3 regions of the Lysinibacillus sp. BSL11 genome follow, and region 2 is predicted to be linked to each of the others. Evidence: predicted binding sites of a transcription regulator. Region 2 holds the regulator's gene; each other region holds the start of a gene.

Region 1 (8,292 bases), on a different contig from region 2:
TTTAATTGCGCTAATAGTTGCAGTCGGCGTTCTTCGCCTAACATTTTTTTCATAAGAGATCACCCCTGCTCGTAATAAAGGAATCCGTATTCCTTATGAATTAGTGTACCATGAAGCTTTTCTAACTTGCTGAAATTTTTGTATCCAAATGAAACATTGAACATATGATACGTAGAGAGGAAGGGAGGAAAAAATTGCGTATTCATATTGTTCAAAAGGGAGATACATTGTGGAAGATTGCGAAAGAGTACGGCATTTCGTTTGAAGATTTGAAGCGGCTCAATGTCCATCTTGCCAACCCAGATTATATTGTTCCAGGCATGGAAATTATATTGCCTGAAAAAATAAACAAAGAGCCGCATAGAGATTCACATAAAGAAATGCCGAAAAAGGAAACACAAGTGCATAAGGAGACACCAAAGGAAAGTCCTAAAAAAGAGGTACAGCGACCAATGCCACCACCACCGCCAATTGTACCGCCACCACCTATGCCAATGCCAGAACCACAAATGATACCGATACCAATACCGATGCCAATGCCAATGCAGATGCCACAACAGCCGATGTGGGTACCGCAGCCTGTGGAAATGAATTGGCACCAGCAATTGGTGATGCCACAAATGGAGCAAAATGTTACAATACCACCTGTACAAATACAGCCACCACCGCCGCCAGCACCTACACCGCCACCACCACCACCACCTGTAGCTAAACCGAAGCCAATGCCACAACCAGCACCACATCCACCAATGCATATCATGCCACAAATGCCTGCCGTACCACATTGTTCAAGTTGCCATCAGCCGATCTATCATCAGATGTGGTGGCCGATGCCAATGCAGCCGCAGGTCGAGCATTATACGATGCCACAGCAGCCAATGTCCTATGACATGCCAGATCATAAAGTTGGTGGAATGGAAGACTTTTTAGAGTCCACATCACCATTCTTCCATACGCAAGATCACCAAATGAAGCCACAAATGGATATGATGCCTGATATGAATATGGGGCAATCCTGTGGTTGTGGCACACAACCAATGATGATGCCTGATATGAACATGGGTCAATCCTGTGGTTGTGGCACACAACCAATGATGATGCCTGATATGAACATGGGTCAATCTTGTGGCTGTGGCACACAACCAATGATGATGCCAAATTGGCAAATGGACCCTTGTCATTGCCCGCCACCACCATGCCCATCAGCAACAGGTCCTTGGATGTCACCGCATTATTTCCCAGGCGGGATGACGCCTTATCGATGGTGAAAAAGCATATATTGTAGAAGAAGTAAAGCCAAATATTTGGAAATATAAGTATCGATCGAAAAATTATTTTGTCAAACGTGCAAAGCAAGTGGAAATTGCAGAGAAGGTAAGAACCATTCATCGCCAATTAGGACGTATGGAACCTTCTTTGATCCTACCATTAGTTCAGAGCGATGATGAGCAGTTAATTGTGCAAATGTGGCAAGAAGGAAGCCACGGTGCTAACTTTGCGCATAAAAAAGATCGTAAGGAATCTCTTAGACTATTAATCGCTTTACATGATACACATAAAAAGATTGCTTGGCAGCGCATGCCAGGCTTGCATACCTACTCACAGCTTTTAAAATGGCAAATGCGTCATATGCGTTTTAAAAGTAGAAGAAATGAGTTTCGAACATTTTTAACGAAAGAAGAAATTGATCAAATACTGCATTATAGTGATAAGTCATTACAATTGATTGCATTGGAAGATGCACCTGAAAAAGAGATTACGCTATTGCATGGGGATGTAGTTCATCATAATTTTTTATGGTGCTCCGATGGACAATTACGTTTAATTGATTTTGATTTAGCACACCTTGGTGAAGCGGATGACGAGTATATTTTATGGTTACATCGTGTGTTACCTGCTGTAGATTATGATCTTGGAAAGATTTTTGCAGAGTTACCTGAGCTGAAACGACTGGATAAAAGAAAGCTTCATCGCTTAAAATATCCGAATGAGTTATTACGAGAATGGCTGTTTGCTATAGATTTACCACTAGAGCAACAGCTAGTATTTTTAGATTATTTAGTACCGTTTACAAAACGAGCCCTCACCTATTGGCCAAAACTGTGGTACGATATTGATAGATTTGTCAAGAAATGACCGTCAACTGGCGGTCATTTTTGTCTGCGAACGGCGTTTCGACGCTACTTTTTGTCGAGCATTCGTTCGCTATATGCTATAATCGAAGACGATGATTGTGAGGGATTATAGATGTATGATTATTTAAAAGGACAAATTACTCGTATTACTCCTGAATTTATTGTGCTGGAACAACAGGGGATTGGGTGGCAACTTAATACGCCCAATCCATTTGCTTTTCGAACATCTGCCCTTGAACAACAGATATATGTTCATTTGCATGTACGAGAGGATGCACAAGTTTTATATGGCTTCCCTAATCTAGATCAGCGTGAGTTATTCCGTAAGCTTATTTTAGTTTCAGGAATAGGACCAAAGGGCGCTTTAGCGATTTTAGCTACAGGTAATCCACAACAGGTTATTAGCGCAATTGAACGAGAGGATGAAGCGTTTTTAGTGAAATTCCCTGGAGTTGGTAAGAAAACAGCACGTCAAATGATCCTCGACTTGAAGGGCAAACTTGGTTCATTATTAGATACACTGGAGTTACCTAGTGCAGAAGATGAGTTACCTTTGTTTGGTGTGAATGCATATAAACACGAATTAGAAGAGGCCTTACTTGCCTTAATGGCACTTGGCTATTCTGAAAAAGAGCTAGAAAAAATTAAACCACAGCTAGAGGATAACGATAAACTTGAAACGACAGATGCCTTTATGAAACAAGCATTGCAACTACTGCTAAAATTAAAATAAGGAAAGGAGGAAAGGTGCATGTCTGAACGTATGATGGCAAGTGAAGCAGGCAGCTATGATGAGCAGTTTGAGTTATCTTTACGTCCTCAAAAATTAGCCCAGTATATTGGGCAACATAAAGTAAAGGAAAACTTACAAATATTCATTGAAGCGGCAAAGCTTCGCCAAGAAAGTTTAGATCATGTGTTGTTATATGGACCTCCAGGACTTGGTAAAACGACCCTAGCTGCTGTCATCGCAAATGAGATGAATGTTAACGTACGCATGACAAGTGGCCCTGCGATTGAGCGTCCAGGAGATTTGGCAGCTATTCTAAGTTCACTAGAGCCTGGAGACGTTTTATTTATTGATGAAATTCATCGCCTGCCCCGTGCTATTGAAGAAGTACTATATCCAGCAATGGAAGACTTCTGCTTAGATATTGTGGTAGGAAAAGGTCCTGAAGCACGTTCTGTACGACTTGATTTACCTCCCTTTACCCTTGTAGGTGCAACAACAAGAGCGGGTGCCCTATCTGCTCCTCTAAGAGATCGCTTTGGTGTGTTGCTGCGCCTAGAATATTATGATGACCAATCACTTGCTGAAATTGTTGTGAGAAGTGCACATTTATTTGAGGTAGAAATAGAGCAAGTAGCAGCAATGGAAATGGCGAGACGCTCACGTGGAACACCTCGAATTGCCAATCGTTTATTGAAACGAGTGCGAGATTATGCACAAGTGCTTGGAGATGGTATGATTACGGAGGGTCTTGCACAGCAAGCACTAGAGCTGTTACAAGTAGATCCTAGAGGGCTTGATCATATTGACCATAAACTTGTAACCAATATGATTGAGCGATTCCGAGGAGGCCCAGTAGGCTTAGATACTCTTGCTGCATCAATTGGTGAGGAACGGGTTACGATAGAAGATGTTTACGAGCCTTATTTGATGCAAATTGGCCTTATTCAACGTACCCCGAGAGGAAGAGTAGCGACTCATTTAGCCTACGAACATTTTGGATATGAGTATCCCCAACAAACATAAAGAAGGAAGTTATTTTCATGCGTGTAGAAGATTTTGATTTTGAATTACCAGAGGAGCTTATTGCCCAAACACCATTAGTCGATCGTACAGCGAGTCGATTAATGGTCGTGACACCGGGCTCAAATAAAGTGGAGCACCACCATTTTGCTCATGTATTAGACGAGCTACATGCTGGAGACTGTCTTGTACTAAATGATACAAGAGTTTTACCTGCTCGTTTAATGGGTGTAAAAGAAGAAACAGGTGCACATATAGAAGTATTGCTACTGAAGCAAATGGCTGGTACAGATGAGTGGGAAACACTTGTAAAACCAGCAAAGCGTGTAAAGGTAGGAACAGTCATCACATTTGGTGACGGTTTATTAACAGCTACATGTACAGGTGAGCTTGAACATGGCGGACGTACATTTGAATTTCAGTATGATGGTATTTTTTATGAAATTTTAGAGCAACTTGGTGAAATGCCGTTACCTCCCTATATTCGTGAAAAACTAGAGGATAAGGATCGTTATCAAACCGTTTATGCCAAAGAGCGTGGTTCTGCTGCAGCGCCTACAGCTGGGCTGCATTTTACAGAGGAGCTATTAGCTCAAGTGAAGGCTAAAGGCGTAGAGGTTGTCTTTATTACGCTACATGTAGGCCTTGGCACTTTCCGTCCCGTTAGTGTAGACTCGATTGAGAACCATGAAATGCATGCGGAATTCTATAGTGTTACAGAACAAGCAGCAGATACAATTAATCGCGTAAAGCGTAACGGTGGCAAGGTAATAGCTGTTGGGACAACCTCTACTCGTACATTAGAGACAATTGGTTCTAAATATGAGGGAGAAGTGCGAGCAGAACAAGGTTGGACGTCTATTTTCATCTATCCAGGCTACAATTTTACGGTGGTGGATGGGTTAATCACAAACTTCCATTTACCAAAATCAACACTAGTTATGCTTGTTAGTACGCTAGCCACTCGTGAGACCATTTTAAGTGCTTATCAGCAAGCTGTAGAAGAAAGATATCGCTTCTTTAGTTTTGGTGATGCAATGTTTATACGTCCCAAAAAATAATAGTGGATAAAATCGGAGTACTGTTTTTACTTCAGATAAGAAAGGATTATTTATTTTATGACACAACCAGCAATTCGATATGAACTACTTCATACATGTAAACAAACAGGAGCACGTCTTGGCATCGTTCATACACCACACGGCTCCTTTGAAACACCAGCATTTATGCCGGTGGGCACACAAGCAACGGTGAAGACCATGTCACCAGAAGAATTAAAAGAGATGAATGCCGGTATTATTCTGTCTAATACGTACCATTTATGGCTTCGTCCAGGTAATGATATTGTCAAAGAAGCAGGCGGACTTCATAAATTTATGAACTGGGATCGACCAATTTTAACGGATTCAGGTGGTTTCCAAGTATTTTCACTTAGTCAATTCCGAAAAATCGAAGAGGAAGGCGTTCATTTCCGTAATCACCTCAATGGAGATAAATTATTTTTGAGCCCAGAAAAGGCAATGGAAATTCAAAATGATTTAGGCTCTGATATTATGATGGCCTTTGATGAATGTCCACCATATCCTGCGACACATGACTATATGCTGAAATCAGTTGATCGTACAACGCGTTGGGCAAAACGCTGTAAGGAAGCACATCAGCGTCCAGAGGAGCAAGGCTTATTTGGCATTATTCAAGGTGGAGAGTACGAAGATTTACGCCGCCGCTCAGCAGAAGCGTTAGTAGAACTAGATTTCCCAGGCTATGCAATTGGTGGATTATCCGTTGGAGAACCGAAAGATGTGATGAACCGCGTTTTAGAATTTACTACGCCAATGATGCCTGAAAATAAACCTCGTTATTTAATGGGTGTTGGCTCACCAGATTCTTTAATTGATGGGGCAATTCGCGGTATTGATATGTTTGACTGTGTACTGCCAACACGTATTGCACGTAATGGAACACTGATGACATCAGAAGGACGTCTAGTAGTGAAAAATGCAAAATATGCACGTGACTTTGGGCCGATTGATCCGAACTGTGACTGCTATACATGTAAAAATTATTCTCGTGCCTATGTTCGTCACCTTATTCGCACGGAAGAAACGTTTGGTATTCGTTTAACATCCTATCATAATCTACACTTCCTATTAAAATTGATGGAGCAAGTGCGTGAGGCAATTCGTCAAGATCGTCTTGGTGATTTCCGTGAAGAGTTCTTTGAAAAATACGGCTTTAATGGGCCAGATGCAAAAAACTTTTAAACTAGACAAATAGGATCATTACATGCGCTAAATTAAAAAAGGACATTAGGCATTCCCTAATGTCCATCATCAATAGCAATAGTTTTGCAAATCATTCAAAACTTTGTAAAAAGTGAATATTTCTAGCAAAATATTGTCAATCATAGAAAAAATATTAGTAATTGAGAAAATTTTTGGGCTTGTCCATCGCTTTTTAATGGTGGAATAGTCTATACTAAAAAAGTGAGATTTGGAAAGGGGGCAAGATGCTATTATGGATCAATTATTAGGATTAGCACCAATATTATTAATGTTCGTTGCAATGTGGTTTATCTTAATCCGTCCAGCTAAAAAAAGACAGCAGGAAACACAAAATATGCAAAGTAGTTTGCAACGTGGAGATAAAGTCATTACAATTGGTGGTTTACACGGTGTTATTGATGCAATTGAAGACACAGCAGTGACATTAAAAATTGCTGACAATGTACGAGTGAAATTTGACCGTCAAGCAATTGGACGAATTGTCAATGACAATCAGTAACAAAGAAGAAAAGGCTTACAATAGGCGATAGCTATATTGTAAGTCTTTTTTATACAATATTGGATGGCTGTGTTTAGATGTTTTTTGCAGTTGCAGTTTTTAATTTATGAATGAATGCCTCACCAGTATCATTGCCATTAATCGTTATTCTGCTTAATGTAAATAGGGAATCGCCTTTTTTCACATGTTTATTTTGTATGACAAAGGCCATTTTAAAGCCAGCTTCCTTGGCTAATTTGATGGTGGAGGGTGAATAAATCCCATAAGGATAGCTTATTGCTATTGGTTCATATTCTAACTTTTCTTTGATTATTTTTCTTGAATGAATAAAGTCATTTCTTACCCTTTCTTCATATTCAACCTGACTCTCTAGTTGCCCATTCACAATACCAGGACCAAATACTGCGCCATTTAGTTTACCATTTTTTGAAGGTAATTTATAATGTAAGTCCCAAGTATGACTCTGGATTGTAATATAATCCTTCATTTCCTTTAATTGATCCCAATTCATCTTTGCAGTTTCATTTGGATAGTGATTGTTTCCATTCATCTCTAGGATTCGGCTTGCAATCACAAAGATTTCTGCATGCATATCATATTTTTTCAATATCGGGTAAGCTTTTTCATAATTACTAAAATACCCATCGTCAAAAGTAATTAACACTGGCTTTTGAGGTAACGGTGCTTGGTCGTTTAAGTAATCATATAATTGCTGAGCAGAAATGGCCTGATAGCCTTCCATTTTAAGTAATTTCATTTGATTTTCGAAGTTTTTGGGTGAAATAACTGTAGTGTTGTTTATATTGTCCTCTAAATGATGGTACATAAGAATAGGTATTTCCTGTTCTTGATACCCGTAAATAGGATAAGGTCTAATAAGAAAAAGGATATAAACAAAAACGAAAACAATTATTTTTTTTATCATGTCCTCACCTTGTTTGCATGTTTATTGTGATAAGCATCTAAGTTCTATGTTAGTGTGTACGAACAAGTAGGGACTATTCCTTGAAAACTGTATAAAAAACAATAAGTAAGGTCACCTTGATAGTATGGGGGTGTTTATATGGAAGAATATTACCATATTATTTTTAGAACTTGCTTTTTGTATGTGTTTATCATCATCGTTTTCCGTTTAATGGGTAAACGAGAAGTAGGTGAATTATCAGTCATCGATTTGGTCGTATTTGTATTAATTGCAGAAGTAGCAGCCTTTGCGCTAGACGATTATAAAAATCCTCTCTTTAATGCGATACTACCTATCATTATTTTGCTCTTTATTCAAATATTAAGTGCCTTTTTGTCATTAAAGTTCAAAAAAATACGTGACCTAGTGGATGGTGACCCTGCTTTATTAGTAAAAGACGGTGTTATTTTAGAGAGCGAGATGAGAAAACACCGCTATAATTTAGATGATTTATGTCAGCAATTACGAGAAAACGGAATTGCATCTGTGACAGATGTAGCGTTTGCGTATTTAGAGCCTTCAGGCAATCTTTCTGTCTATAAAAAAGATGAAAAAGCCTTTGTGTATCCCTTGATTATCGACGGTGATATTCAAGAAAGACATTTATTTACTATGCATAAAGATGTGGAATGGCTAATGGATGAGCTAGCAAAAAA
Region 2 (8,292 bases):
ATTAGCTGTAATTGTTATCCTAGCAATTATCGCAGCAATCGCTGTACCTGCAATTGGTAATATTATTAATAAGTCGAAGGACCGTGCAATTTTAGCGGAGGCATCAAATATTCTTTCAGGAGCAAAGATTGCTTATATTGATGGTGCATGTACTGATGGTAAATGTAATGCTGCTGCATTAAAACAATTTGTAGATGGTATTGATCTAAAGGACACAGCAGCAGAGTATGATGGAAAAGAATGGAAAGTGACATATTATAGATTCTCAGACATTAAAACTCCTGGCCTTAAAGTAGAGAAAACAGTTAATGAAACCAAACTAAATGAATTATTAACAAAAGCAGGGGGAGATGTGAGTCAAGAAGAAAAAGAAGAGTAATCAGTCCTCCCAACCCACTCAGAAGCGCAAGTAAATTTGCGTTTCTGGCTGGGAAATGGATGACTAATTGAAAAAATCATTTATACTGAATAGGATAAGGAGGTCTTTTCACATGTTTAAGAGAAAAAGAAAGTCGCATGTTTCGATTGAGCTGAAGGATTATGTGCTACGTGCGATTGTGGCGAAAGGACCAGAGCCTAATCAGTGGCAGGGCTATGAACACCCTTTAGCAGCTGGAATCGTTGAAAATGGAACTATTATCGATGAGGTAGCTCTTTTTGAGGTGATTAAAGAGCAAGTAATGAAATGGACAGGGAAAAAACAGGCTGTTCGCATGTTTGTCCCTGATACGACGGTTCTATTAAAAAACTTTGAGCACCCTAAAGATGTAAAGCCTCAGGAATTACGAGGATATGCTGAAATGGAATTGGGACATTCCATTCATTTACCATTTCAAGACCCTTTAATTGATGTGTATGATGCAGATGCCGAGGATGGCAAGGCTATCTTATTTGCTGCACCTTCTGAAGAGATTACGAAACTTGTAGGGATGCTGTTAGATGTTTCATTAGAACCCGAAGCTGCTGATATTCGTGCGCTTTGTAATATACGCTTATTAGAGCACATGTCCTTATTAATGCCTAATAAAACATATTTAATAGCAGAATGGTCGATTAATGAACTCTCAATCAGTATTTTTTCCAATGGCCAAGTGGAGTTTTTGCGCTATCAAACCATTGAAGTAGATATGACGCAATGGCAGGGGAAGAAAGAGAATGAATATAGCTATCAATTTATCTATAATGGCGAATCAGAGAATTATCAAATGGTCGTAATGGATCAGGTTCTAGAGATTGATCGGATGATGAATTTCTTTAAGTTTTCTTTACATAAAGGTGAAAAAACAGTGGATGAAATTATCATGCTTGGCGATAACCCACTATTGAAATCAATTGGGAACTTACTCGCTTCTAATTTAGAACCACCCCTGAGAGTTGTCGATGGGAAAAAAATTGAGAAATCGTTTCCTCGCTTTAAGCGAGAATTTTCAACGTTGCTTGGCTTAGCTTTGAAGGAGGTTCGTTAATGGTTCCAGATATAAACCTCTTACCACAACTTGAAAAAAGAGCAGCCTCTCCCAAGCTTTTTTATAGCTTGGTGATTGTCATTGTGGGACTTATTGTAGCTTATTTACTTTTTTTATTTTTTACATCAAAAGGTGAATTATCACGATTGACTGCAGAGGAACAGGCATTAACAACACAGCTTGATCAATTGCAGCAGGAGCTAGACGCACGACAAAGTGTCGATCAGGGTTCGTTGGAAGAGTCTGTGACTTTTATTCAAAGCGTTTCTTATCCTGTAACACCGTTAATTGATGAAACAAAAACTTTATTACCAACTCATTCCTATTTACGTAGCTATGTTTTCGGAGAGAACTCGGTGAATATTGAAGTGGATTTTGAAACGATGACAGATATATCGAAATATGTGGAGCGACTTTTAATGAGTAGCTATTTTACAGATGCTCAAATTAACACGGTCTCAAACTTCGAAATAGAGCTAGGTGAACAAAGGGAGTTAACACCCCAACAAAAATTTAAAGAAGTACCGCGATATTCAGTGTCTATCACAGCGACAATCGATTTTATGTATTTAGCTGGAGGACGACGCTCATGAATAAATTAACGAGTAGTAAAAATTCATCTATGATTTTGTTACTTGCGCTGATAGCTGCTATTTTATTTGCGCTGTATTATTATTTGCTGTCACCAAAATTGAATGAAGTGAATGAAAAAGAGAGTAATGTATTGCAGGTGCAGCAAGAATTAGCTAATGTCAAAGAACAACTAGCACAATTAGACAAGGAGCAGGGACAGTCTACTATCAATATATTAGCCTTAAGACAAAAGCTACCTGCCACAAGAGCCGTTGAAAAGATTATTCTTGATTTAGCTGAGATTGAAGAGGTGACAGGAACTCGTATACTGTCTTTAACGGTTCAAGGTGAGGACGGCACTGTGACACCTTCAGATGTATCGAATGACCTCAATATGTTGGAGCAGGCTGAAGCAGAGGTCAATGGTGATCAGGAGAACAAGGAGAGTACTACACCGATTGCCTCTCTTTCGGAGGACTCTTTACCAGCTAATTTAAAGCTTATTACTTTTATATTAGAGGTGGGTGCGCTTGATTTTAATTCTCTTGAAAGCTTTTTACAGGAGGTTGAACAATTAGAGCGTGTCATGAAAACCGATAAGATTGAATTTAAATTGCCTGGAGAGCAGGCACAGCTTGAGAAAGATGCAGATCTTACGTTAAAGGCAACAGTGCAAGTGACGACGTTCTATTACGAAGAACAACAATAACTTTATTTTATAGGCGCGCCATACTTCATTTGTATGGGCGCCTATTGGTTTAGGAGGACATGAAATTGGAAATGGCTTATACGATCTTTATTTTTTTATTTGGACTTGTCTTTGGGTCTTTTTATAATGTAGTTGGCTTACGTGTACCACAGAAGGAGTCGATTGTACATCCTCCTTCACATTGTCCGAAATGTCAGAGACGACTAACGGCGCTTGATTTAGTACCAGTTTTGTCATATGTATTTTTAGGAGGAAAATGTCGGGGTTGTGGCAATAAAATTTCTTGGGTTTACCCAGTCATAGAATTAATGACAGGTGTATTATTTGCCTTTGCTTATTGGCAGCTAGGCTGGGGCATAGAATTGATAGTAGCGTTCCTTTTTATCTCCTTATTAGTTATTATCGTTGTGTCAGATTTGGCCTATATGCTAATTCCTGATAAGGTGTTAGTATTCTTTTTACCTGTGCTAGCTATTGGACGAGTGCTGTCACCAATAACACCGTGGTGGGACTCTCTTGTGGGTGCTGTGGTTGGTTTTGGCATATTATATATCATTGCTGTGCTATCGAACGGTGGCATGGGTGGAGGCGATATTAAATTATTCTTTTTAATTGGTCTCGTTCTGGGTACGGTTGATACACTGTTAACACTATTTTTAGCAGCAGTTATTGGTATGATTGTTGGGATTACCATGTTATCGAAAAACAAACAGGGGAGAAAAACACCCATTCCGTTTGGGCCATCTATTGCATTGGCCGCAGTTATTGTTTATTTCTATGGCGATCTATTAATCAATTGGTATATAAGCTTTTGGTAATTGTTCAATTTTCAGGAATGTGGAGGGAAGCAAGTGAAACCGATTATTGGTATTACAGCCTTTGTTGAGGATGATTTATCCTCTCGATTAAATGTGGCTTACAGCAAAAGCATCATTGAAGCTGGTGGAATTCCATTGATTATTCCAATTGGGGTAGAAGAAGAGGCAGCACAGATTTTAGCCCTTACAGACGGATTATTATTATCTGGTGGTCATGATGTGCACCCATTTCTATTCGGGGCTGAGCCTTCATTAAAGCTTGGAAAAATTCATCCAGCGCGAGATACGATTGAGTTAGCATTAATTGAAGCCGCATTCCAACGGAAAATGCCTATTTTCGGGATTTGTCGAGGAATTCAAATACTAAATGTTGCTTTAGGTGGTACTTTATATCAGGATATTGATAGTGATCATTTTAGCACTAAATTACTTCAACATATGCAGCAATCAGGTCGAGCTGTAGCTACCCATTCTGTTCAGGTTATTGCTGACAATCTATTAGCGACTATCGTTGAACAAGAGAAAATAGCAGTGAATTCATTTCATCATCAAGCGGTGAATGTTTTAGCAGAAAAATTAAAAGTAGCGGCAAAATCTAACGACGGTATTATCGAAGCGGTAGTTCATGAGGAGATGCCATTTTGCTTGGCTGTTCAGTGGCATCCTGAGGAACTAGCCATAGCAGGAGATGAGGGTGCGCAAAAGCTATTTTCAGCCTTTGTGGAAGCGAGCTTAAAATTTAAGAAGGAAGCTTAGAAGAGGCATTGTACAAAGAATCCAATCGTATGTGGATTCTTTTTTTGCGTAAAAAAGAGGATACATGCTCTTAGAAGGAACATAATCCTCAAAACCTGCTTTAATCGTTAATGTACACGTCTGTAAAGACCTACAACTTGTCCTAAAATAGAAACTTGATCGACAATAATAGGTTCCATAGAAGAATTTTCAGGCTGTAAACGGAAATGGTTTTTCTCTTTAAAGAAACGTTTTACAGTTGCTTCATCTTCAGCTGTCATAGCTACAACAATATCCCCATTATTAGCTGTTGCCTTTTGTTTTACAATGACTAAATCTCCATCTAAAATCCCAGCTTCAATCATTGATTCTCCCATAATTTCTAGCATGAACAATTGATCTTCACTTGTGCCGTACGTATCGGGTAATGGGAAGTATTCTTCAATGTTTTCAATTGCTGTAATTGGAGAACCAGCTGTAACCTTCCCGACAAGTGGAACATGGATCACCTGTTGCTTTTGGATGGATTCTTCAGGCTCTAAAATTTCAATTGCGCGTGGCTTTGTTGGATCTCGACGAATAAAGCCTTTTTGTTCTAATCGAGCTAAATGTCCATGAACAGTTGAACTGGAAGCAAGTCCAACTGCTTCACCAATTTCGCGTACTGATGGTGGATATCCTTTAGCTCGTACCTCTTCCTTAATGAAAGCTAAAATGTCCTCTTGTCTTTTCGAAACTTTTTTCATGAGTGCTCACCTCTTTTTTCTAAAATCATTCTTCTTATTTGATAGTATAACAGAATGCGAACATGTATGCAAACATAGGTTCGAAAAGTGTTTGACAAAAACGTTTGTTCGCTTTATTATGGGAACATACATTCCGAACAAACATTCTTAAAAAGGGGTAATGATTATGACATGGTTGAAGAAAAACACACATATCTCAATTTTAATAGGAGCTTGTTTATTATTTGCAGCATACCTTTACATTACTGATCCAGGAAAAGTTAGTTACGCAGAAATTCAAATCGAACATGGGGATAGCTTGTGGTCGTTAGCCGAGCAATATCGTGGTAAAATGAGTACTGATGATTGGATAAAGCTTGTAAAAACTGAAAATGAACTAGCAGATATTAAAATTGTAGCAGGAAAATCTCTAGTTATTCCTGTAGTGAGTGATCAAGCCAGTCCCATCAATACTATCGAAATTGCGAGAAATGAACAATGATAAATAATCAACTATCGGCTGTTGTCTATTGTCGCGTAAGTACCGAAAAAGAAACACAAAGCTCCTCATTAGAGCGCCAACAGGAAGAGTTGCTGCGCTATGCTACAGAGCAAGGCTATGCGGTGAAGGGCGTGTTCAAAGATCAACATAGTGGCTATGATGTAGAACGTGAAGGCTTACTAGAAATGCTTGATTTTATAAAAGATAAGAACATTAATGCTCTTTTTGTCCAAGATGAAACTCGTTTAGGACGAGGCAATGCAAGGATGGCTGTATTACATTTATTACAAAAGTCAGCAACTGACGTTTTTTCTATGCGTGATGCAGGCCCAGTCCAATTAAATGAAATGGATACGATGCTGCTTGAAATTTTAGCGATTGTAGAGGAATATCAGCGTAGAATTCATAATGCTAAAATTCGACGAGGTATGCGACGTGCTGTAGAAAACGGTTATCGTCCAGAAAATAATTTATCGAACCGAGGTAATCCGCAGGGGCAGGAGCGTAAAGATCTACCTGTAGAGGAAATTGTAAAGCTACGCAAACGTGGATTTACCTTTGAAGAAATTTCTATAACGCTTAGAGGGTTAGGCTTTGAGGTAAGTAAGGCGACTGTACATCGTCGTTTCCAAGAGCACCAAGAAAGATTAGCAGGAAAATAATATTCCTGCTAATTTTTTTCTGTAAAAAACTACTGAAGGGAAGAAAAGCTTTCGATGATAACATGACTAGGCAGTTGGAAAGGGTGCTCTTTATTTATTCGATCATAAAACATGATGCCATTTAAATGATCGATTTCATGCTGTACAACGATGGCCCCATAGCCCTGTAACTGTACAATGATTTCATGTCCATCGATGTCATAAGCTTTGACTTTAATTCTCTCATATCTCGGTACAAAACCAGGAACAGGTCGATTTACAGATAGACAGCCTTCTCCCTCCGGTAGATAAATCATATTGATGGAATGACTTATTATTTTAGGGTTAAAGAGCATCATTTCTTGGTCATCAAAGAGTACAGCAAACATTCGTTTATCTACGCCAATTTGATTAGCAGAGAGTCCACTTCCAGGGCGAAGCTTATATTTTTTTGCTAGCGTTGGATTTTGGCTATTTTTCAGATATTGTAGCATGGCTAGGAGGGTATTTCGATCCTCAGTGGTCACTGGTATCGACACTTCTTGAGTTTGTTTTCTTAAAATTGCCGAGTGTTCTTTCACGAAGTCCTTCATTGTAATCATATAATTTGGGTGAAATTTAGTCATAAATAAACACCTCATCAATACGGCTATTAAGAACCTTAGCAATCTTAAAAGCTAATTCAAGAGTCGGATCATATTTATCATTTTCAATGCTATTAATCGTCTGTCTCACAACTCCACATTCTTTTGCAAGTGCAGCTTGTGTAATGCCTAATTTTTTTCTTAAAATTTTGATGATGTTCTTCAGAATTATCCCTCCATTTTGTCCAAAGTATTAGACATATACAATGGATGTCCAATTAATTGGACATTTCTTAGTGAAAAACAAAACAGTCAATTAAAGGGTAGAAATGGATTTCCGTTGCAGGCTACTTGCTTTCCTGTTGGCGAGCACTAAATCGCTTCCTCCGCTACCGCTCCGTTTAGAGTTTCGCCTGTTTCGCTATCCCACGGGAGTTAAGTAGCCCTCCACTCCAATCCATAAATATTTATCTTTTTTAGCAAATGTTTTCAGATAAAGTAAAGGTGTTCACTACTCTTTATAGAGGGGGAGACACGCATCACTTTTCCACATTGAAAATAAAAATCCCATCCCCCTAAGAATACAGATATTGGACTATTTGATTGCTCTGCTAGTATGAAGTAAAGACATTTTGCAGAATGGTTGATTGGAGAGGAGCCAGCGTCACAGATGAGACCCTTGAGCGAACGAAAGTGAGTAAAGCTGCTCTTCACCCTGGAAAGGACACTGGCGGAACGGAAAACACCGTTCGCCTTGTTAAAAGGTCTCATTCTACTAATGACATCATCTTTTTTCAACCACATGAAATGTCCGATTAATTGGACATTTGGGTTTTAGATCCTCACTTAATACCAATTTTCATCAAAATTTAGTTTTAACGCATGCCCGAAACAAATACCGAAAGGAATAAAACCTCTTCCTCTTGCTGTAATGATATTGCCATCTTGTACCACTAGTTCATCTGAATAGTTGTGAAGCTCAAAGCACCCTAACTGCTTCATGCCATCTAAAGGTAGTCCTACTGTATATTTTTTGTTTTTTAAGACACCTGCTTTTGCTAATAGGTAAGGGGAGCTAGAAATACTTGCAATCATTCCTCCTTTTGCAGATAGATGACGAATGAAATCTAGTAAGCTCTCTTCAAGTTGTAATGTAGAAATATCCATACAGCCTGATAATAGTAGACTATCAATATCGTCCAGCTCAACTTCATTCATGGATAAATCAGCTATACAATTTAAACCAGATTCTCCTCTAATAGGTTCGGTATTCGATCCTAGTGTGATGATGGGTTTACCTCCTTGCATTAATATGGACAAAGCAACACTCAATTCATATTCACTAAATTGTGGGTATAATAACACCGCAGTTTTCTTCATTTCATACACCTCTTCCCTTTAGATCATTCCATTCTTCCTCTAAAATAGCGTAATAATATTCATCCCACCAAGTCTCTCCATGAGGTATGCATTTTTTAAAAAATCCTTCTTGGCGCATCCCGATTTTTTCCATGACTCGGTAAGAAGCGATATTTTCTG
Region 3 (8,292 bases), on a different contig from region 2:
ACCTCTGTTTAAGCGGGTTCTTTCCTATTTTCGATCATTTTCAATCTGGATTGAGCGACTTTCTCCACTTTCAGATCACCTTTCAATCCAGATTAATCATTTACGTTCGAATGTAAAACCCTTAAGATTTAGAAGCTTCTGCTAGCAATGCATCCATTCTCATACGATCACGTTCCAAGATTGGTTTTAAGTATTTGCCCGTATAGGAGCCTGCTACTTCTACTACCTCTTCAGGTGTACCAGTTGCAACAATCGTACCACCTTTGTCTCCGCCTTCTGGACCTAAGTCAATGATATAATCAGCTGTTTTAATCACATCTAAGTTATGCTCAATAACTAATACCGAATCACCGTTTTCAACAAGACGCTGTAAAACGAAAAGTAAACGAGCAATATCATCGGCATGTAATCCTGTCGTTGGTTCATCTAAAATATAGAAGGATTTCCCTGTTGAGCGTCGATGTAATTCAGAGGCTAGTTTTACACGCTGCGCCTCACCGCCTGATAAGGTTGTTGCTGGTTGCCCTAATTTCATATAGCCCAATCCCACATCAACAATCGTTTGTAGCTTACGCTGGATCTTTGGAATATTTTCAAAGAACACTACTGCATTCTCAATCGTCATATCGAGAATATCTGCAATACTCTTATCTTTATACTTCACTTCAAGTGTTTCACGGTTATACCGTTTGCCATGACATACTTCACATGGTACATAAACATCTGGAAGGAAATGCATTTCAATTTTAATAATGCCGTCACCACGACATGCTTCACAGCGACCGCCCTTGACATTAAAGCTAAAGCGTCCTTTTTTATAGCCTCGTACCTTTGCTTCATTTGTTGTTGCGAAAACATCGCGAATATCATCAAAAACACCTGTATAAGTTGCTGGGTTTGAACGAGGTGTACGCCCAATTGGCGATTGGTCAATATCGATTACTTTTTCAAGCTCATTAATGCCTGTCACTTCTTTATGCTCACCAGGCTTAACCTTTGAACGATTCAGCTTCTGTGCCAAAGATTTATATAAAATTTCATTAATCAGTGTAGATTTCCCTGAACCAGACACACCTGTCACTGCTACAAATAAGCCTAGTGGAACATCTACTTTAACATTGCGTAAATTATTTTCTTTGGCACCTTTAATAGAGAGCTTTCGACCATTTGGTTGGCGTCTTTCTATTGGTAAAGGAATAAACTTTCTACCGCTTAAATATTGTCCAGTTAAAGATTTTTCATTATTCATAACTTCCTGCGGTGTTCCTGCTGCCACAATTTGACCGCCATGGACGCCTGCTCCAGGTCCTACATCGATGAGATAATCTGCAGCAAGCATCGTATCTTCATCATGCTCTACCACAATCAGCGTATTTCCAATGTCACGCATATTTTGTAATGTGCTAATCAGTCGATCATTATCTCGCTGATGCAAACCAATCGAAGGCTCATCTAAAATATAGAGGACTCCCGTTAATCGTGAACCAATTTGTGTAGCAAGGCGAATACGTTGTGCTTCTCCACCGGATAATGTACCTGCTGCACGACTCAATGTTAAATAGTCTAAACCAACATTCACAAGGAAGCCCAATCGTTCTTCGATTTCTCGTAAAACTAATCGAGCAATTTGCATATCCTTTTCAGTAAGATTAAGCTCTTTGAAGAATGTGTCTGCTTCCTGAATTGAATATTGTGTGACCTCACCGATATGTTTATCAGCTACTTTCACTGCGAGCGTTTCAGGCTTTAAACGATAACCTTTACATGAAGGACAAGCCTGCTGTGCCATGTATTTTTCCATCTGCTCACGAACATAATCGGATGTCGTCTCTTTAAAACGTCGCTCAACATTGCGCACAACACCCTCAAATTCAATCATTTGATCTCGCACATTGCCAAACTCATTTTCATAATGGAAGTGTATCTTGTCTTTTCCAGAGCCATATAAAACCTTGTCCATCTTTTCCTTTGGCAAATCCTTCACAGGCACGTCCATAGGAATATCGTAATGATCACATACAGCTTTTAGTAATTGTGGGTAGTACTGCGAACTTGTTGGTTCCCATGGTGCGATGGCATGCTCTAACAAGGAACGATCCCAATCAGGCACCACTAAATCTAAATCCACCTCTTGTGTTGAACCTAAGCCATCACAGCTTGGACAAGCACCAAACGGACTATTAAATGAAAACATACGAGGCTCTAACTCACCAATAGAAAAACCACATAATGGGCAGGCATGATGCTCACTAAATAGTAACTCTTCATGTTCCATCACATCGACAAGCACACGTCCATCTGCCAGACGTAAAGCCGTTTCTAAAGAATCACTCAGACGAGCAGCAATCCCTTCCTTCATAACAACACGGTCCACTACTACTTCGATGGAATGCTTTTTATTTTTATCAAGTTCGATAGCATCATCTAAATCACGCAATTCCCCATCAATTCGTACACGAACAAACCCCTGCTTTTTTAAATCTTCTAGCAGTTTAACATGGGTACCCTTACGTCCAGAAACCATTGGAGCAAGGAGCTGCATCTTAGTTCTCTCAGGATAGGTTAATAAACGATCCACCATTTGCTCAATCGTTTGGGAAGTGATTTCTATACCATGATTTGGACAGATTGGTTTACCAATGCGGGCATAAAGTAAACGTAGATAATCATAAATTTCCGTTACCGTACCAACAGTAGATCGTGGGTTACGACTTGTCGTTTTTTGGTCAATGGAAATAGCAGGGGATAAACCTTCTATCGCATCGACATCTGGCTTATCCATTTGTCCAAGAAATTGACGGGCATACGCGGAAAGGGACTCAACGTAACGACGCTGGCCCTCCGCATAAATTGTGTCAAATGCTAGAGAAGACTTTCCAGAGCCCGATAATCCTGTTAAAACGACTAATTGGTCACGCGGAATTGTGACATTAATATTTTTTAAATTATGAGCACGTGCACCTTGCACGACGATTTCAGTATTTTTCACAAGTCATTCACCCTTCTACCTTCAATTCAAATATTGTATCTCGTAACTCAGCCGCACGTTCAAAATCAAGCGCTTTTGCTGCTTCCTTCATTTCGACTTCTAGAGAAGCAACAAGCTGTTCTCTTTCCGCCTTTGTCAGCTTTTTGCCTTTTGTTGCCTTTGTTACATAGGATTCCTCTTCTTCTGCTACTTGTGTTGCACGAATCACATCTGGGATTTTCTTAATGATCGTTTGAGGTGTTATACCATGCTCCTCGTTATAAGCCATTTGTAACGCACGACGACGTTTCGTTTCATCAATCGCCTTTTTCATCGAGTCTGTTACATGGTCTGCATACATAATGACATGACCATTCGCATTACGAGCAGCACGACCAATAGTTTGAATCAAAGAACGCTCTGAACGTAAAAATCCTTCTTTATCAGCATCTAGAATCGCCACAAGGGACACCTCAGGAATATCAAGACCTTCACGCAATAAATTAATACCAATTAGCACATCATACGTTCCTTTGCGTAGCTCACGGATAATTTCAATACGCTCTAGTGTCTTAATTTCTGAATGTAGGTATTCTACTTTTAAGCCCATTTCCTTCAAGTAGGCCGATAAATCCTCGGACATTTTCTTCGTTAGCGTTGTCACTAAAACTCGCTCATCACGCGCAATTCGATCTTGTATTTCATCAATTAAATTATCGATTTGCCCTTCAATAGGACGTACATCGATTAATGGATCTAATAATCCAGTTGGTCGGATAATTTGCTCTACCATTTCTGGTGTATGCTCCAACTCATAAGGACCTGGTGTGGCTGATACATAAATTGCTTGATGTATACGATTTTCATACTCTTCAAAACGTAATGGACGGTTATCTAGAGCAGATGGCAAGCGGAAGCCGTGTTCTACGAGCACACCTTTACGCGCTTGGTCACCATTGTACATCCCACGTACCTGTGGAAGTGTTACGTGACTTTCATCAACCACAAGTAAAAAATCTTCTGGGAAGTAGTCTAGTAACGTATATGGAGTAGCACCTGCTTCACGCAATGTTAAATGACGTGAATAGTTTTCAATCCCAGAGCAAAAGCCCATTTCACGCATCATCTCTAAGTCATAACGTGTACGTTGTTCTAAACGTTGTGCCTCTAGTAATTTATCTTCTGCACGTAATAATGCAAGTCGTTCCTCTAATTCTTTTTCAATATTTTCAATCGCTTTACGCAATTTCTCTTCTCGTGTAACGAAGTGGGATGCTGGGAAAATAGCAACATGCTCTCGATCCGATAAAATCTCTCCCGTTAGTGCATCTACCTCACGAATGCGATCGATTTCATCCCCAAAAAATTCCACACGAATACAATGCTCATCACGAGAGGCTGGGAAGATTTCCACAACATCTCCACGTACCCGAAATGTTCCGCGAGTAAAACTAACATCATTTCGCTCATACTGAACGTCCACAAGCTTGCGTAATAGCTGATTACGTTCAATTTCCATACCTGTACGAATGGAAACAACCATTTCTCGATATTCTTCGGGAGAACCTAAACCATAAATGCAGGACACAGATGCAATAATAATGACATCCTCACGCTCAAACAATGCAGAGGTAGCAGAGTGACGCAGCTTATCAATTTCATCGTTAATGCTAGAGTCTTTTTCTATATAGGTATCTGTCTGCGGTACATAAGCTTCTGGTTGGTAGTAATCATAGTAGCTGACAAAATATTCAACGGCGTTATTCGGGAAGAATTCTTTGAATTCACTATACAACTGGCCAGCTAGTGTTTTATTGTGTGCCATGATTAGTGTTGGTTTTTTGACTTGCTGGATGACATTCGAAATGGTAAACGTCTTACCTGTTCCAGTAGCACCAAGCAATGTTTGATGACGTTTGCCTGCTTTCACACCCTCCACTAATTCCGCAATGGCCTGTGGCTGATCCCCGTTAGGCTGATATGGCGCTTGTAAATCAAATGTTTGCACTCATGTCCCCGTCCTTTCCTTCCAATTTGTACATACATTTTAGCATAGCAATATTAAAATTTCGAACATTTAACGAACGAATGTTTGTAAATTTTTTTTTCATCTCTAAAATTTTTATTACATAACAATACGGTCAATTTAACTTGTTACTCTTATAATAGCCGTTTTATTAGTTTTTCAAGCTTCATCAATGGATGAGATTTCCTGTTTTGCTTTATGTGCAGCTCACACTCTCTCAAGAGCGGGGCTTTGTCCATTTAGAGCGGCTCTATTCTTTTATGAGCGGGGTTACTTCCCTTTGGAGCGGCTCTTCTCCTCTTATGAGCGGGGCGCTTCCCTTTGGAGCGGCTCTCACTTTTTTTATAAACAGCGTCTCAAACTTTTTAAATGACTTTCCACATTCTATAAGCAAAACCACTTCTTCTAACCAAAACATACACTCCTCACATCCACTGCAACTATTTTCAAAAGCAAAAAAAATCCCCCTCTCCAATAGATATGGAGAGCGGGTTCGTCAATATGATTCATCTTCTGTTTGCTGTAAGGAAGTTAGTTCGGATGCGTATTGATAAAATGCGTTTTCATCTTTTTCATCGAGTGCTCTATCTATCAGAACCATGAGCTGCTCTTGCCGATGCATACGCTGGATACGATTTAAAAATAAATCTAAATAAATCTCGTTTAATAATTTCTCTGCCTCATCAACTTTTTTCGACTGACCAACGGCTTTCAGAAAATCTGTATACGAATAATATTTATCCAACGATCTCACCTCGATCCTTTTCTAAATTATATGAAAATTGAAATTAAAAAGCAATGCTTACGATTCGAAAATATCTTGGATTAGCTATTAATCAATTGATATTTAGAGCAAATTCTCTAGGCGTTTCGCGCTTTTCTGAACGATTTTCAACTATTTCATTTAATTTAAGAAAGTCATATTCTGTTTTACACTACCGTTATCACTAGAAAAAAGGAGGCACTCCCTATATGACAACTAACTTTGTAAACGGCTACTTAATGTCATTCAATACTTATTTACTGCAACCTATTCAGCATGACTCCAAAGTCTTCACGCATGTGATTGATAAGCATAATGAGCTGATTGTTACACGCAAACCGATGCATGTCCTTCGAAAATCCTGTCTCTCATTAGGATCAACTTATGAAGCCGCAAAACAATCGGCTAAACGTTTTTTCGGCAATCAACACAAGCTACCAATCGTCGTGGCCTTTGATTACGGTTATCCCTGTATTTTTCTGCCAACTTATTCACCCAGCTCCATTCACAATATATGGATAGGGCTTCATGCAATTATTAATATTACACCTAGTGAAATGGGGTGTATTGTAACGTTAAAAAATAATAAACAAATCGAACTACCTATTCGATATGCTTCCATTAGTAAACAATTTCTTAACGCTTCTATGCTGTATAAATATTACATGAATGAACGAAAACAGCTTAGCCAAGATGCACCCTACCATCCACCCTTTTAACAAAAATTCCCCAAGAGCATCTCACTCTTGGGGAATCTGTGTATTAATTTATTTTTGAACGTAAATAGGCATTAATAAATGGATCTAAATCGCCATCCATTACTGCACCCACATTACCTGTTTCTTCATTTGTACGATGATCCTTCACCATCGAGTATGGGTGGAAGACATACGAACGAATTTGGGAGCCCCAGCCTATTTCCTTTTGTTCACCGCGTATTTCATCTAATTGCGCCTGCTGTTTATCAAGTTCTAATTGATATAGCTTCCCTTTTAACATCGTCATCGCTTTTTCACGGTTTTTAATCTGTGAGCGCTCAGCTTGACATTGTACGATCGTACCAGTAGGAATATGCGTAATACGAACGGCAGAATCTGTGGTATTAATATGCTGACCACCTGCACCTGTTGCACGATACGTATCAATTTTTAAATCCTCTGTACGAATATCGATTTCAATATTGTCGTCAAACTCTGGCATAACATCACAGGAAACGAAAGATGTATGACGGCGGCCAGACGAATCGAATGGAGAAATACGTACTAGACGATGCACACCCTTTTCCGCTTGTAAATAACCGAAAGCATTGTGACCTTTAATTGACAATGTTACAGATTTAATCCCAGCTTCATCTCCTGGTAGATAGTCCACTGTTTCCACTTTAAATCCACGCTTCTCAGCCCACCGTGTATACATACGTAATAGCATTGAACCCCAGTCCTGTGACTCCGTACCACCAGCACCAGGATGCAGCTCTAAAATGGCATTGTTTTGATCGTATGGGCCACTTAGCAGTAATTGAAGCTCAAAATCAGCCATCTTTTGTTGAAATTCTGCTAGTTCTTTGCCTAGTTCTTCTTGTAATTCATCGTCTGGTTCTTCACGCAAAAGTTCCAGTGTCATATCTAAATTTTCATGTGTTTCCACTAAATCTTTATATTCATTGACTATCGCTTTTAAGCCATTTCCTTCATTGATAATCACCTGAGCACCCTGCTGATCATCCCAAAAGCCTGGCTCTAGCATCATTTCATCTAGCTCCTGAATACGTGCCTCTTTGTTCTCTAAGTCAAAGAGACCCCCTAAAGTCCGCCAATTTTTTGGCTGTAGTGTCTAATACATTGCGTACATCTGCTAATTCAATCATCGTTAAATCCTCCGAACGTTAGTCATGGAGCTAACACTTTATTCATAAAGCTCCGTATCTTTTTATTATAACGTTTTTAGAAACGAAAACATACTATCTAGCAGATGTTTTGTGGAAATAAGTCAACTATCCTGCGTCTCGTCCTCAAACATATTCTTGGCAAGACGTTGAAATACTTTCACACGGTCATACTGAACAAGTAAATATTTTGTTCGTTTCTCTAGTCTATATTTTAATAAAAAAGCTCTTTGAATCCGTGACTCTAACGCATTCACACTGACATCTACAATAAATTCCTTGCCATTCATAAAAGTAACCTTTGTCCTCTTTTTATCCACAGCTACATAGTCATCTATATGATGGACAGCGAACCAAATACAGTCAGGATGTAGAGGAGACCTACTAGGGAACCATAAAATATTACAACGTTCGTGCACGACAATAGGATTTTTATTAAGCTTGCCTAGGATCATTTTCGAACCATCGAACGCTCCTCTTAAACTAGAACCAAAATAACGCAGATTAAAGTCCAATAATTTCGTTGGTGGTAGCGTAGATATATACTCATTATTTTTCTCATACACCTGCGTACATAAATTTCCAAAGGAATCATACACAGGCATATACATCATTGTTTCACTATTCATAATATCTTTTTTATGCATCTA

What was found. The regulator LexA, encoded in region 2, represses DNA repair genes until DNA is damaged. The targets are predictions, from matches to a motif close to CGAACATATGTTCG.
Region 1: ruvA (Holliday junction branch migration protein RuvA) is a predicted target of LexA. The motif match lies at 2,192-2,205, and genes of this name have one in related genera.
Region 3: uvrB (excinuclease ABC subunit UvrB) is a predicted target of LexA. The motif match lies at 5,050-5,063, and genes of this name have one in related genera.

The regions. Positions count from the first base shown of each region.
Region 1 covers NZ_JAVGCX010000001.1:411,574-419,865, reverse strand. Annotated here, with positions in the region: gene RCJ95_RS02110 (transcription repressor NadR) at 1-53, opposite strand, end outside; gene RCJ95_RS02105 (LysM peptidoglycan-binding domain-containing protein) at 195-1,268, shown strand; gene RCJ95_RS02100 (phosphotransferase) at 1,258-2,136, shown strand; gene ruvA (Holliday junction branch migration protein RuvA) at 2,248-2,868, shown strand; gene ruvB (Holliday junction branch migration DNA helicase RuvB) at 2,887-3,891, shown strand; gene queA (tRNA preQ1(34) S-adenosylmethionine ribosyltransferase-isomerase QueA) at 3,909-4,949, shown strand; gene tgt (tRNA guanosine(34) transglycosylase Tgt) at 5,007-6,152, shown strand; gene yajC (preprotein translocase subunit YajC) at 6,406-6,672, shown strand; gene RCJ95_RS02070 (polysaccharide deacetylase family protein) at 6,746-7,597, opposite strand; gene RCJ95_RS02065 (DUF421 domain-containing protein) at 7,736-8,292, shown strand, end outside.
Region 2 covers NZ_JAVGCX010000002.1:275,539-283,830, reverse strand. Annotated here, with positions in the region: gene RCJ95_RS04125 (prepilin-type N-terminal cleavage/methylation domain-containing protein) at 1-379, shown strand, start outside; gene pilM (type IV pilus biogenesis protein PilM) at 492-1,466, shown strand; gene RCJ95_RS04115 (PilN domain-containing protein) at 1,466-2,059, shown strand; gene RCJ95_RS04110 (hypothetical protein) at 2,056-2,748, shown strand; gene RCJ95_RS04105 (prepilin peptidase) at 2,814-3,566, shown strand; gene RCJ95_RS04100 (gamma-glutamyl-gamma-aminobutyrate hydrolase family protein) at 3,600-4,322, shown strand; gene lexA (transcriptional repressor LexA) at 4,430-5,047, opposite strand; gene yneA (cell division suppressor protein YneA) at 5,214-5,528, shown strand; gene RCJ95_RS04085 (YneB family resolvase-like protein) at 5,525-6,190, shown strand; gene def (peptide deformylase) at 6,220-6,795, opposite strand; gene RCJ95_RS04075 (helix-turn-helix transcriptional regulator) at 6,788-6,979, opposite strand; gene RCJ95_RS04070 (DJ-1/PfpI family protein) at 7,600-8,133, opposite strand; gene RCJ95_RS04065 (GNAT family N-acetyltransferase) at 8,135-8,292, opposite strand, start outside.
Region 3 covers NZ_JAVGCX010000008.1:175,113-183,404, forward strand. Annotated here, with positions in the region: gene uvrA (excinuclease ABC subunit UvrA) at 122-2,989, opposite strand; gene uvrB (excinuclease ABC subunit UvrB) at 2,997-4,976, opposite strand; gene RCJ95_RS11660 (IDEAL domain-containing protein) at 5,491-5,739, opposite strand; gene RCJ95_RS11665 (competence protein ComK) at 5,967-6,476, shown strand; one part of gene prfB (peptide chain release factor 2) at 6,520-7,548, opposite strand; one part of gene prfB (peptide chain release factor 2) at 7,550-7,624, opposite strand; gene RCJ95_RS11675 (competence protein ComK) at 7,747-8,289, opposite strand.